Regions from separate parts of the Pseudomonas sp. OTU750018 genome, predicted to be linked through region 3. Evidence: riboswitches for the same ligand, from Rfam matches in the RefSeq annotation. Region 3 holds a riboswitch; each other region holds the start of a gene.
The links. Region 3 has a riboswitch for cobalamin ahead of HCI85_RS04995 (energy-coupling factor ABC transporter permease). Riboswitches for the same ligand answer to the same signal wherever they lie in the genome.

Region 1 (2,195 bases), on a different contig from region 3:
CCGCCACAAAGTCGATTGCCAGCAGATTGAGATCGGCCACGCGCGGCAATGCCCAATCGCTGGCCAGACCATCGATGCGCCGTTCCTGATCGCCGCCCAGGTGCTCCAGCACGGTCAAACGGCTGGGACCAAAACCGCGTTCACGTAGCAACTCGGCCACGGCTGCCGGGCTGTCGCCGTCATTGCTCAACAGCAGCAGCCGCGCGCCTGGGAAAACCTGCGCCTGCACCGCCGCCAACGGCCGCGCCACCAGCGACAGCACGGTCACTTCTTGCAGTGGCCAACCCAGGCGAGCAGCAGCCAGTGAGACGGATGAGGGCGCAGAAAATACCCGCAATTCCTCAGCCGGCAGCTGCCGCGCCAGGCTCGCGCCAACGCCATAGAACAGCGGATCACCGCTGGCCAGTACACACACCGACGTACCACGCCGCGCCAGCACCGGCTCCAGGCTAAAGGGGCTCGGCCACAGCTCATGCTGCCCCGGCAGATCAGCAGGCAATAGCGCCAACTGGCGGGCACCGCCGACGATGCAATGCGCCTCGCTCAGCGCCAACCGCGCCGCCGCACCCAGGCCGGCGTAGCCGTCTTCACCTATACCCACCAGGGTTAACCAAGCCGTCATGCGCTTTCCTCAAACCGTCATCAGCGCGCCGCCCGACCAGCTGGCTGTCGTGCCTGCGCGCAAAGCGGGCATAATAGCGCCTTCGTCGGTGCCCGCCGCCATTGTGCATAGGGCCTAAGAGGGAACACGGTTAAACCGTGGCTGCCCCCGCAACTGTAAACAGCGAGTCTGCCGCAACTGTGCCACTGGGTAACCGGGAAGGCCGCGGCAGATTAAGACCTGTCAGCCAGGAGACCTGCCGACGACGCTAGTCGCGAGTGCCAACATCGGGCGGGGTGTACCGATGCCATGAAATCCCCTGTGGGCGGATTTCGCTGGTTCGGTCGCCGCGTCTTTGTTGCTGGTGACCCTTTTTGCGCGACCGTCCAACCTCCGCCGACCTGCCCGACCCACGTCCTAGCGCGTGTCCCGGCCTGCTGCGTATCGTTCCGGCGCTGGACGGCGGCATCTGCCGGGTCAAGCTGGCCGGCGGCGTGATCACCAGCCAACAGGCACGCGCCATCGCCGAGGCAGCCGAACACTGCGCCAGCGGTGTGCTGGAGCTGACCAACCGCAGCAATCTGCAGATTCGTGGCGTGTTGCCCGGCCAGCAAGCCGAGTTGATCGAGCGCCTGCTCGCCGCCGACCTCGGCCCCAGCAACCCGGCCGCCGACGATGTGCGCAACCAGCTGCTCAGCCCCGCCGCCGGCCTCGATCCGCATGCCGTACTCGACACCCGCCCGCTGGCCGCCGCGCTGCTTGAGCTGCTGCAAACCACCCCGACGCTGCATGGGCTGTCGGCCAAGTTCGCCCTGCAGCTGGACGGCGGCGAAGCCCTGGCGATGCTCGAACACCCCCACGATATCTGGCTAAGCGCCCTGCCCGGCACGCCGGCCCGACTGGTCTTTGGCCTGGCCGGCTGCCCGGGTGATCCGCCACTAGGCGTGGTCGACGCAGAGCAAGCCGTGCCGATGATCGAGCAACTGCTCAGGCTTTTCCTCGAACTGGCCGGCAGCGAATACAGCCGTATGCGCCAGCTGCTCTCCGTGACTCCAGCCCGCCAGTTGCTGCAACAGCTACAGGCGCGACTGCCCTTCGCCCTGCAAGCGGCCCCACTCAGTTGGCAGCGCACCTCGATCCACCCACATCCAGTACTCGGCATTTATCCACAGCAGCAAGCCGGCCTGCGCATGGTCGCCGCCTCCTCACGTGTGGGCCGGATTAACGCTGCGCAACTCAACGCCCTGGCCGATCTGGCCGAGCACTACGGTGATGCCAGCCTGCGCCTGACACCCTGGCAGGGTCTGCTGCTGCCGAATATCCCAGAGCACTCGGCAGACAACCTGCTGCACGCACTGGGCGAACTGGGCCTGCTGATCGATGCGCAGGAACCACTTAGCAATCTGATCGCCTGCACCGGGTCAACCGCCTGCGCCAAGGGCCTGGCCGACAGCAAAGCCGACGCCTTGCTGCTCGCCAAGCGCCTGCGCGCCAGCACAGCGCGGCCGCAGGTGCATCTCAGCGCCTGCCCACGCTCCTGCGCCGCCGCGCACACCGCGCCCTTTACCCTGCTGGCCAGCAGCGCCGGGCATTA
Region 2 (2,195 bases), on a different contig from region 3:
CCCTGGATGAGTCGCCGCGCCCATTGCTGGTGGTGGATCTGGAGCCGCGTGCCGATGCTGCTCACCGTGATTGGCTACGTGAGCAGATCGCCGAGCGCACTGATGGCGCGTCGGTGTTTGTGGTCTGCACGGCGATGGAAGACGCCTGGCTCGATGGCCTGGCCGCGCTGCTTGAGTGCCCAGAACTGCATACGGCCTGCAGTGATGTACCCGCCGTGCCGGCGCAGCACGCCTGGTCGCACATTCCGCCGCACGCCCAGCGTCTGCTGCTGTGCAACGGTCCGCGCTGCACACGCAAGGGCGCGCTGGGTCTGTGGAAAACCCTGCGTCAGCGCCTCAAGACTGCCGGCAAGCTGGAGTGCGAGGGCGGTGTGCACATCACCCGTAGCCAATGTCAGTTCCCCTGCGATATGGGGCCGAGCGCGAGCCTTTATCCGCAGGGCGAGTGGTTCGGTATCCGTGACGAGGCTGCGGTGATTCGCCTGGTCGACGAGCGTCTGGTGGCCGGCCGCGCCGTGCCTGAGCTGCGGATTGATAAGGGCTGAGTCACTGCGCCACGAATGGTGGAAAGCTTCGCGTTGTCCACCCTACGCTTACGCCTTGATCAAGGCTGAAATGACTGCTGTAGAGCCATTCGGCAACAGCTAAAAACTTGACGCGGATTGGCCTGAATGGTCATATCCGCGCCGTTTCAGGTGTCTCACGCCGCCGTGCGTGAGGTTAAACGGGAAGTCGGTGCGCCCTTTGGGCTAGTCCGACGCTGCCCCCGCAACGGTAAGCGAGCGAAGTCATCACGATGCCACTGTGCAGTTTCTGCATGGGAAGGCGATGGCTTCATGACCCTCGCGAGCCCGGAGACCGGCCTGATTCTTAGGGATGTTGCACGCTGCCCGTGATGCAGCGGCCATCCCAACTGTTTGGCAACCCGCGGTGGGCGGGCGTTGACGCCGATCGTGGGTGCCTGCGCGCCCGTGTTTTGCTGTTGCGCGTTTCCATCGGGATTGCCGTGCCTATCCCTTTTGCGATGGAAGCATCATGGCGCGCTATCCCCTGTCTCAACTCTCTGTTTCCCTTGCCCTGTGCCTGGCCGGTTCGGCTGTGGCGGGCGAATCTCCAGTCAATCTGCCGGCCACGACCGTTCAGGCCAAGGCTGCTGCGGAGGGCGAAAGCGATCTGCATACGCCCAGCAGCAGTGGTTCGCGCTTGGGCCTGAGCGCCCTGCAAACCCCGGCCAGCACCAGCAGCCTGAGCGGCGCGCAGGTGCGCGGACGCAACAACCTCAGCGTGCAGGATGCGGTCACCCGCACCCCTGGCATCAGCAGCATCGGCAGCCCCGGCAATGGCGGCACCGCACTGTCGGCGCGCGGCTTTACCGGGCACAGCGCGACCATGCAGCTGTACGACGGCACCCGCCAGTATGTCGGGGCCGGCACCGTGACCTTCCCGGTCGACACCTGGTCGGTGGAGCGCGTTGACGTGCTGCGCGGCCCGGCCTCGGTGCTCTTCGGTGAAGGCGCGACCGGCGCGGTGATCAACGTGGTGCCGAAAAAGCCGTTTAGCGGCGCCATCAGCAACCAGCTGCGTATCGGCTACGGCAGCGACGACCGTCGCCAGGCCGCGCTGGACAGCGGCGGCTCGCTGAGTGATGCGTTGAGCTACCGGCTCAACCTCAATCAACAGGCCAGCAATGGCTGGGTCGATGATGGCGAGTCGCAGAGCCAGGCGTTGAGCGCGGCCCTGCGCTGGGATGCCAGCGATGCGCTGAGTTTCACCCTGTCCCATGATCAGGGCGATCAGGACCCGCAGCGTTACCTGGGCACACCGCTGGTCGCCGGCCAGTACCGCGAGAGCCTGCGCGAGCGCAATTACAACGTCGATAACGCCGAGATTCGCTACAACGACCAGATCACCCGACTGGTCAGCGACTGGCGCATCAACGATGCCCTGACCGCCAGCAACCAGCTCTACTACATCAAAACCCAACGCTACTGGCGCAATGCCGAGTCCTACCGCTGGCAGCCGGGCGATCAGGTCAAGCGCAGTGACTTCTACGAGATCAAGCACACCCAGGAGCAGGTCGGCGACCGTCAGACCTTCACCTTGGAACACGCCCTGTTTGGCCTGGACAGCCGCAGCGTGGTGGGCGTGGACTACAACCGTATTCACTTCGCCCGTCAGCACGATTTTTCCAGCAG
Region 3 (2,195 bases):
ATCCAGTACCGCGCCCGTCAGTTGACCGAAGACGTGGCCCTGGCGCTACAGGCCAAGCTGCTGCTGGAAGCCGGCAATTCGGTGGTAAGCGATGCCTTTATAGCCAGCCGTTTGGGCGGGCAGGGCGGCCGGGTCTACGGCACTCTGCCGCGTGGGGTGAATGTCGAGGCGCTGGTGGTGCGCAGTACGCCGCACCTGATCTGAGGCCTGAGCATGCACAGCAGTCTCTTTGAGCGATTAAAGGCCTGGCTGGCCGGTGATATCGGTGCGGACTACGGTATCGCTCAGCTGCAGGCCGCAGCCGGGGTGGCGAGCTTCAGCAGTCAGCCGCCGGCTGTGCACTTCAATCCGCTTGGCGGTGTGCATGGCGGCTACACCGCCACGCTGTTCGATGCGGCGTTGGGGTTGGCGGTGTATTCGCAAGCCTGTGCCGAGGAGGTCTACGTGACCGCCAGCCTGCAGGTGAATTACCTGCGCCCGATTGGTCTTGCGGCTTTGCCGCTGCGAACCGAAGCCCGCGTGCAGCAGCGCGAAGGGCGACATGTCGCGGTACAGGCCACGCTGCACGATGCTCAGGGGCTGCTGTGCGCCAACGCCAGTGGTGTCTTCACTTGCTTGCTCCATACGGCGTCAGGCGCTACTCAGTCCGTTGGTTTACCTGCGCGGTAAACGCCAGGCTCTGTCATTTCCCGCGGCCGCCGGGTAAGGTGGCCGCCGATGGTTCCAGCCCGTGTGATGCGACTGGATGAAAAGGGAACATGGAAAGCACCACAACCGGTGCCGAAGCCATGGCTGCCCCCGCAACTGTAAACGGCGAGCGACGCCCAGATGCCACTGACCGCAAGGTTGGGAAGGCGGGTGGAGTATCAAGCCGTGAGCCAGGAGACCTGCCATCGAAGTCGGGCGCTTATGCCCATCCCCTCAATCCGGATCATCGCGCGGTGGGCGCGGTACAGGAATCGCTATGCACATCGAACCAGAAGTCGTTACTGGCGCCAAACTCTTCCTCAGTTATGCAACCGCCGCAGGTGCCTTTGGCCTTACGGCCAAACTTGCCCTCGACAGCGTACGCAGCAACGGTGGCGCTGCCGCCTTAGCGCTGCGTAGCCTGCTAACCACCGCCTTGGTGTTCTGCTTCTTCGAGGTCTTTCCGCACCATGCGGTCGGGGTTTCCGAGGTGCACCTGATCCTCGGCTCGACACTGCTGCTGCTGTTTGGCGCGGGTGCCACGGCTGTTGGTCTGGCGCTCGGCTTATTACTGCAGGGGCTGCTGTTTGCTCAGTTTGACCTGCCGCAGTACGGCATGAACGTCACCACGCTGCTGGTGCCGCTGTGGGCGATCAGTGTGCTGGCCAAGCGCATTATCGCGCCGGGCACCGCCTATGTAGACCTCTCCTACAAACAGGCGTTGGCGCTGTCGACCGCCTATCAGGGTGGCATCGTCGCCTGGGTCGGCTTCTGGGCGTTCTATGGCAACGGTTTCTCCGGTGAGAACCTGGCGGCCGTGGGTAGTTTTGGTCTGGCCTATATGAGCGTGATCCTGATCGAGCCACTGGTTGATCTGGGTGTGCTGGCCGCTGCCAAGGCACTGTCCGCTTATAGCCGTGGGCCGCTGTTCAACACGCGTCTGCATCAGTCGGCCTGATTGACTACTGGCGGCGCTGCCAGATCAGCTTGCCGGTGTTGCTCTCAGTGACCAGGTACTGGTCACTGAAGCGATAGTAGGCGGCAGGCTGATAGTCACTGCGACCCTGCATCTGCACTTCCAACAAGCCGTTGTTGCTCTGCCAGCGGCCGCTGTATTGCAGCTCGCCAGGGCTGTCGTAGTTCCAATCAGCGCCACCTGCCACACTGCGCGTCCACTGCGAAACGCTGCCGTCATCACTCAGTTGCAGAATCATCTGGGTGGTCATTGAAGCGAAATTGGCACCGCCGCTGTTGATGATCTTCTCGTGTACCCAGGTGCCGATCAGCGCCGGATCGCGTGTGGCGCTGCTACTTGGACTACTGCTTGGCGCTGCCGCTGCAGCGTTAAGGTTCTGCCGGTGGAACAGCGCCTTGCGCTCCAGAGTGGCCCCGGTCGTCGGGTTGCGTGCGGCAATATGGGCGTTGAGCATGCCATTGGCGTAAGTGGCGTTCATATTGGCGATCAACTGGCCAGATTGCGCATCACTGATCTGAGCCCGGAGCAGTTG
Region 4 (2,195 bases), on a different contig from region 3:
CCAAACAAACCAGCGGCCCGAAATACTCCAGCGTGTTCGGCCAATGGCTATGCGATATGGCCGCGACAGATCCGCGCCTAGTCGGTATCACCCCTGCGATGAAAGAAGGCTCGGACCTGGTGGCGTTCAGCGAACGTTATCCCGAGCGCTATTTCGACGTGGCCATCGCCGAACAGCATGCCGTGACCCTGGCGGCCGGCATGGCCTGCGACGGTGCCAAACCGGTGGTGGCGATCTATTCGACCTTCCTGCAACGCGCCTATGACCAGCTGATCCACGATGTGGCCGTGCAGCACCTCGATGTACTGTTCGCCATTGACCGCGCCGGCTTGGTCGGTGAAGACGGTCCGACCCACGCCGGCAGCTTCGACATTGCCTACCTGCGCTGCATCCCCGGCATGCTGGTGATGACACCCAGCGATGAGAACGAACTGCGCCGTATGCTCACCACCGGTCACCTGTTCAATGGCCCGGCCGCCGTCCGTTATCCGCGTGGTAGCGGTCCGAATGCCGCCATCGAGCCGGGCCTGGAACCGCTGGAAATCGGCAAGGGCATCGTTCGCCGCAACGGCAAAAAAACCGCCCTGCTGGTCTTTGGCGTACAACTGGCCGAAGCCCTCAAGGTCGGCGAAGTGCTGGATGCCACGGTGGTCGATATGCGCTTTGTCAAACCGCTGGACGAAGCCCTGGTACGCCAGCTGGCGGCCAGCCATGAACTGCTGGTGACCATCGAAGAGAACAGCGTGATGGGCGGTGCCGGCAGCGCGGTCAGCGAGTTTCTCGCTCACGCCGACATCCTCAAGCCGGTGCTGCATCTGGGGCTGCCGGACTACTACGTCGAGCACGCCAAGCCCGCGCAGATGCTCGCCGAATGTGGATTGGATGCCGCCGGTATCGAGGCTGCCGTCCGCGCACGCCTTGCCATGCTTTCTGCATGAGCACCGCTCATCCAGAGCTGAGCCAGGCTTGCTTGTAATTCATTCACCCGCGCATTAAGGTGCGCGGCGTTTTACTTCCGCCAAGGTGCGCCCTTCCACAGTGAAGCGGCGTTAAACGGGAAGCCGGTGCGCTCACGAAGAGCAACCCCGGCGCTGCCCCCGCAACGGTAATCGACCGCAGAGTCGTTCTGCACGTCACCTCAACGCCACTGGGTTATCCCGGGAAGGCGAGGCGGCGCACGTCGAGAGCCCGGAGACCGGCCTTGCTGGATGTGACTGGTGTTGCGGAGGGCATCACCGTCAAGCTCAGGCTGCGCCAGCGCGCCCGTTCTTGCCCCTGCCCTCCTCAAAAGTCGTTTGATCTTTTGAGGATTCTCTACGTGAAATTGTCCCGTCTTACCCTGGCTGTGGCGCTTGCACCTGGCCTGGCGCTGGCTGCTGAAGCGACGCAGCCCTATCAAGCCCAGCCGCTGGTGATTACCCGTGCCACACCGCTGCAAACCCCGGCACCGGCTAGCGTCGCCGTGATCAGCCGTGAGCAGATCGAAATTAGCGCTGCCAGCAGCTTGGTGGATGTGCTGCGCACCCAGGCGGGGCTGCAAATTCAAGACACGCTCGGCGACGGCAATCGGGTCTCTTTGAGCTTTCGTGGCTTCGGCGCTAATGCGGCGAATAACACCTTGGTATTGGTGGATGGCCGCCGGCTGAACAACCCCAGCCAGGAAGCCGCCAACCTCAATAGCGTGCCGCTGAGCAATATCGAACGAATCGAGATTATCCGCGGCGCCGGCAGCGTGCTGTACGGCGACCAAGCCGTGGGCGGGGTGATCAATATCATCACCCGTCAGCCCAGCGAGAATGAAGGCTACCTTGAGACCAGTCGCGGCAGCCATGATCTGGAAGCATACCGTGGGCATTTCAACCAACAGCTGGGGCACGGCTTATCGCTCTACGGCAGCGGCGAGTCCCGACATACGGATGGCTATCGCGACAACAACAATGCCAGCTACAGCAATGCCTTTGGCCGCTTGCGCTACGACCATGACAATGGCTGGGCGCTGTACGAGCAGCAGAGCATTGATGACGAGTTGCGCTACCCAGGCCGCCTGACCGAAACGCAACGCCGCGCTGACCGTAAAGCCGCAGGCTCACCGCAGGACTTCAACGACAGCAAGACTCAAGTGCAGCGCCTGGCCTTCCAGCAGAATCTGGGTACGCACTGGACCGCCGACTTCGACTACAGCTACCGCGATAGCG

Region 1: another riboswitch for cobalamin. It lies ahead of cobG (precorrin-3B synthase); the one in region 3 lies ahead of HCI85_RS04995 (energy-coupling factor ABC transporter permease).
Region 2: another riboswitch for cobalamin. It lies ahead of HCI85_RS15620 (TonB-dependent receptor); the one in region 3 lies ahead of HCI85_RS04995 (energy-coupling factor ABC transporter permease).
Region 4: another riboswitch for cobalamin. It lies ahead of HCI85_RS19130 (TonB-dependent receptor); the one in region 3 lies ahead of HCI85_RS04995 (energy-coupling factor ABC transporter permease).

The regions. Positions count from the first base shown of each region.
Region 1 covers NZ_JAAPAU010000003.1:27,682-29,876, forward strand. The annotation lists gene cbiE (precorrin-6y C5,15-methyltransferase (decarboxylating) subunit CbiE) at 1-622, opposite strand, end outside; cobalamin riboswitch at 692-879, shown strand; gene cobG (precorrin-3B synthase) at 976-2,195, shown strand, end outside.
Region 2 covers NZ_JAAPAU010000003.1:23,785-25,979, reverse strand. The annotation lists gene HCI85_RS15625 ((2Fe-2S) ferredoxin domain-containing protein) at 1-545, shown strand, start outside; cobalamin riboswitch at 677-881, shown strand; gene HCI85_RS15620 (TonB-dependent receptor) at 1,036-2,195, shown strand, end outside.
Region 3 covers NZ_JAAPAU010000001.1:1,029,244-1,031,438, reverse strand. The annotation lists gene HCI85_RS05005 (acyl-CoA dehydrogenase family protein) at 1-204, shown strand, start outside; gene HCI85_RS05000 (PaaI family thioesterase) at 214-669, shown strand; cobalamin riboswitch at 702-909, shown strand; gene HCI85_RS04995 (energy-coupling factor ABC transporter permease) at 965-1,645, shown strand; gene HCI85_RS04990 (hypothetical protein) at 1,650-2,195, opposite strand, start outside.
Region 4 covers NZ_JAAPAU010000004.1:64,628-66,822, reverse strand. The annotation lists gene dxs (1-deoxy-D-xylulose-5-phosphate synthase) at 1-938, shown strand, start outside; cobalamin riboswitch at 1,005-1,218, shown strand; gene HCI85_RS19130 (TonB-dependent receptor) at 1,319-2,195, shown strand, end outside.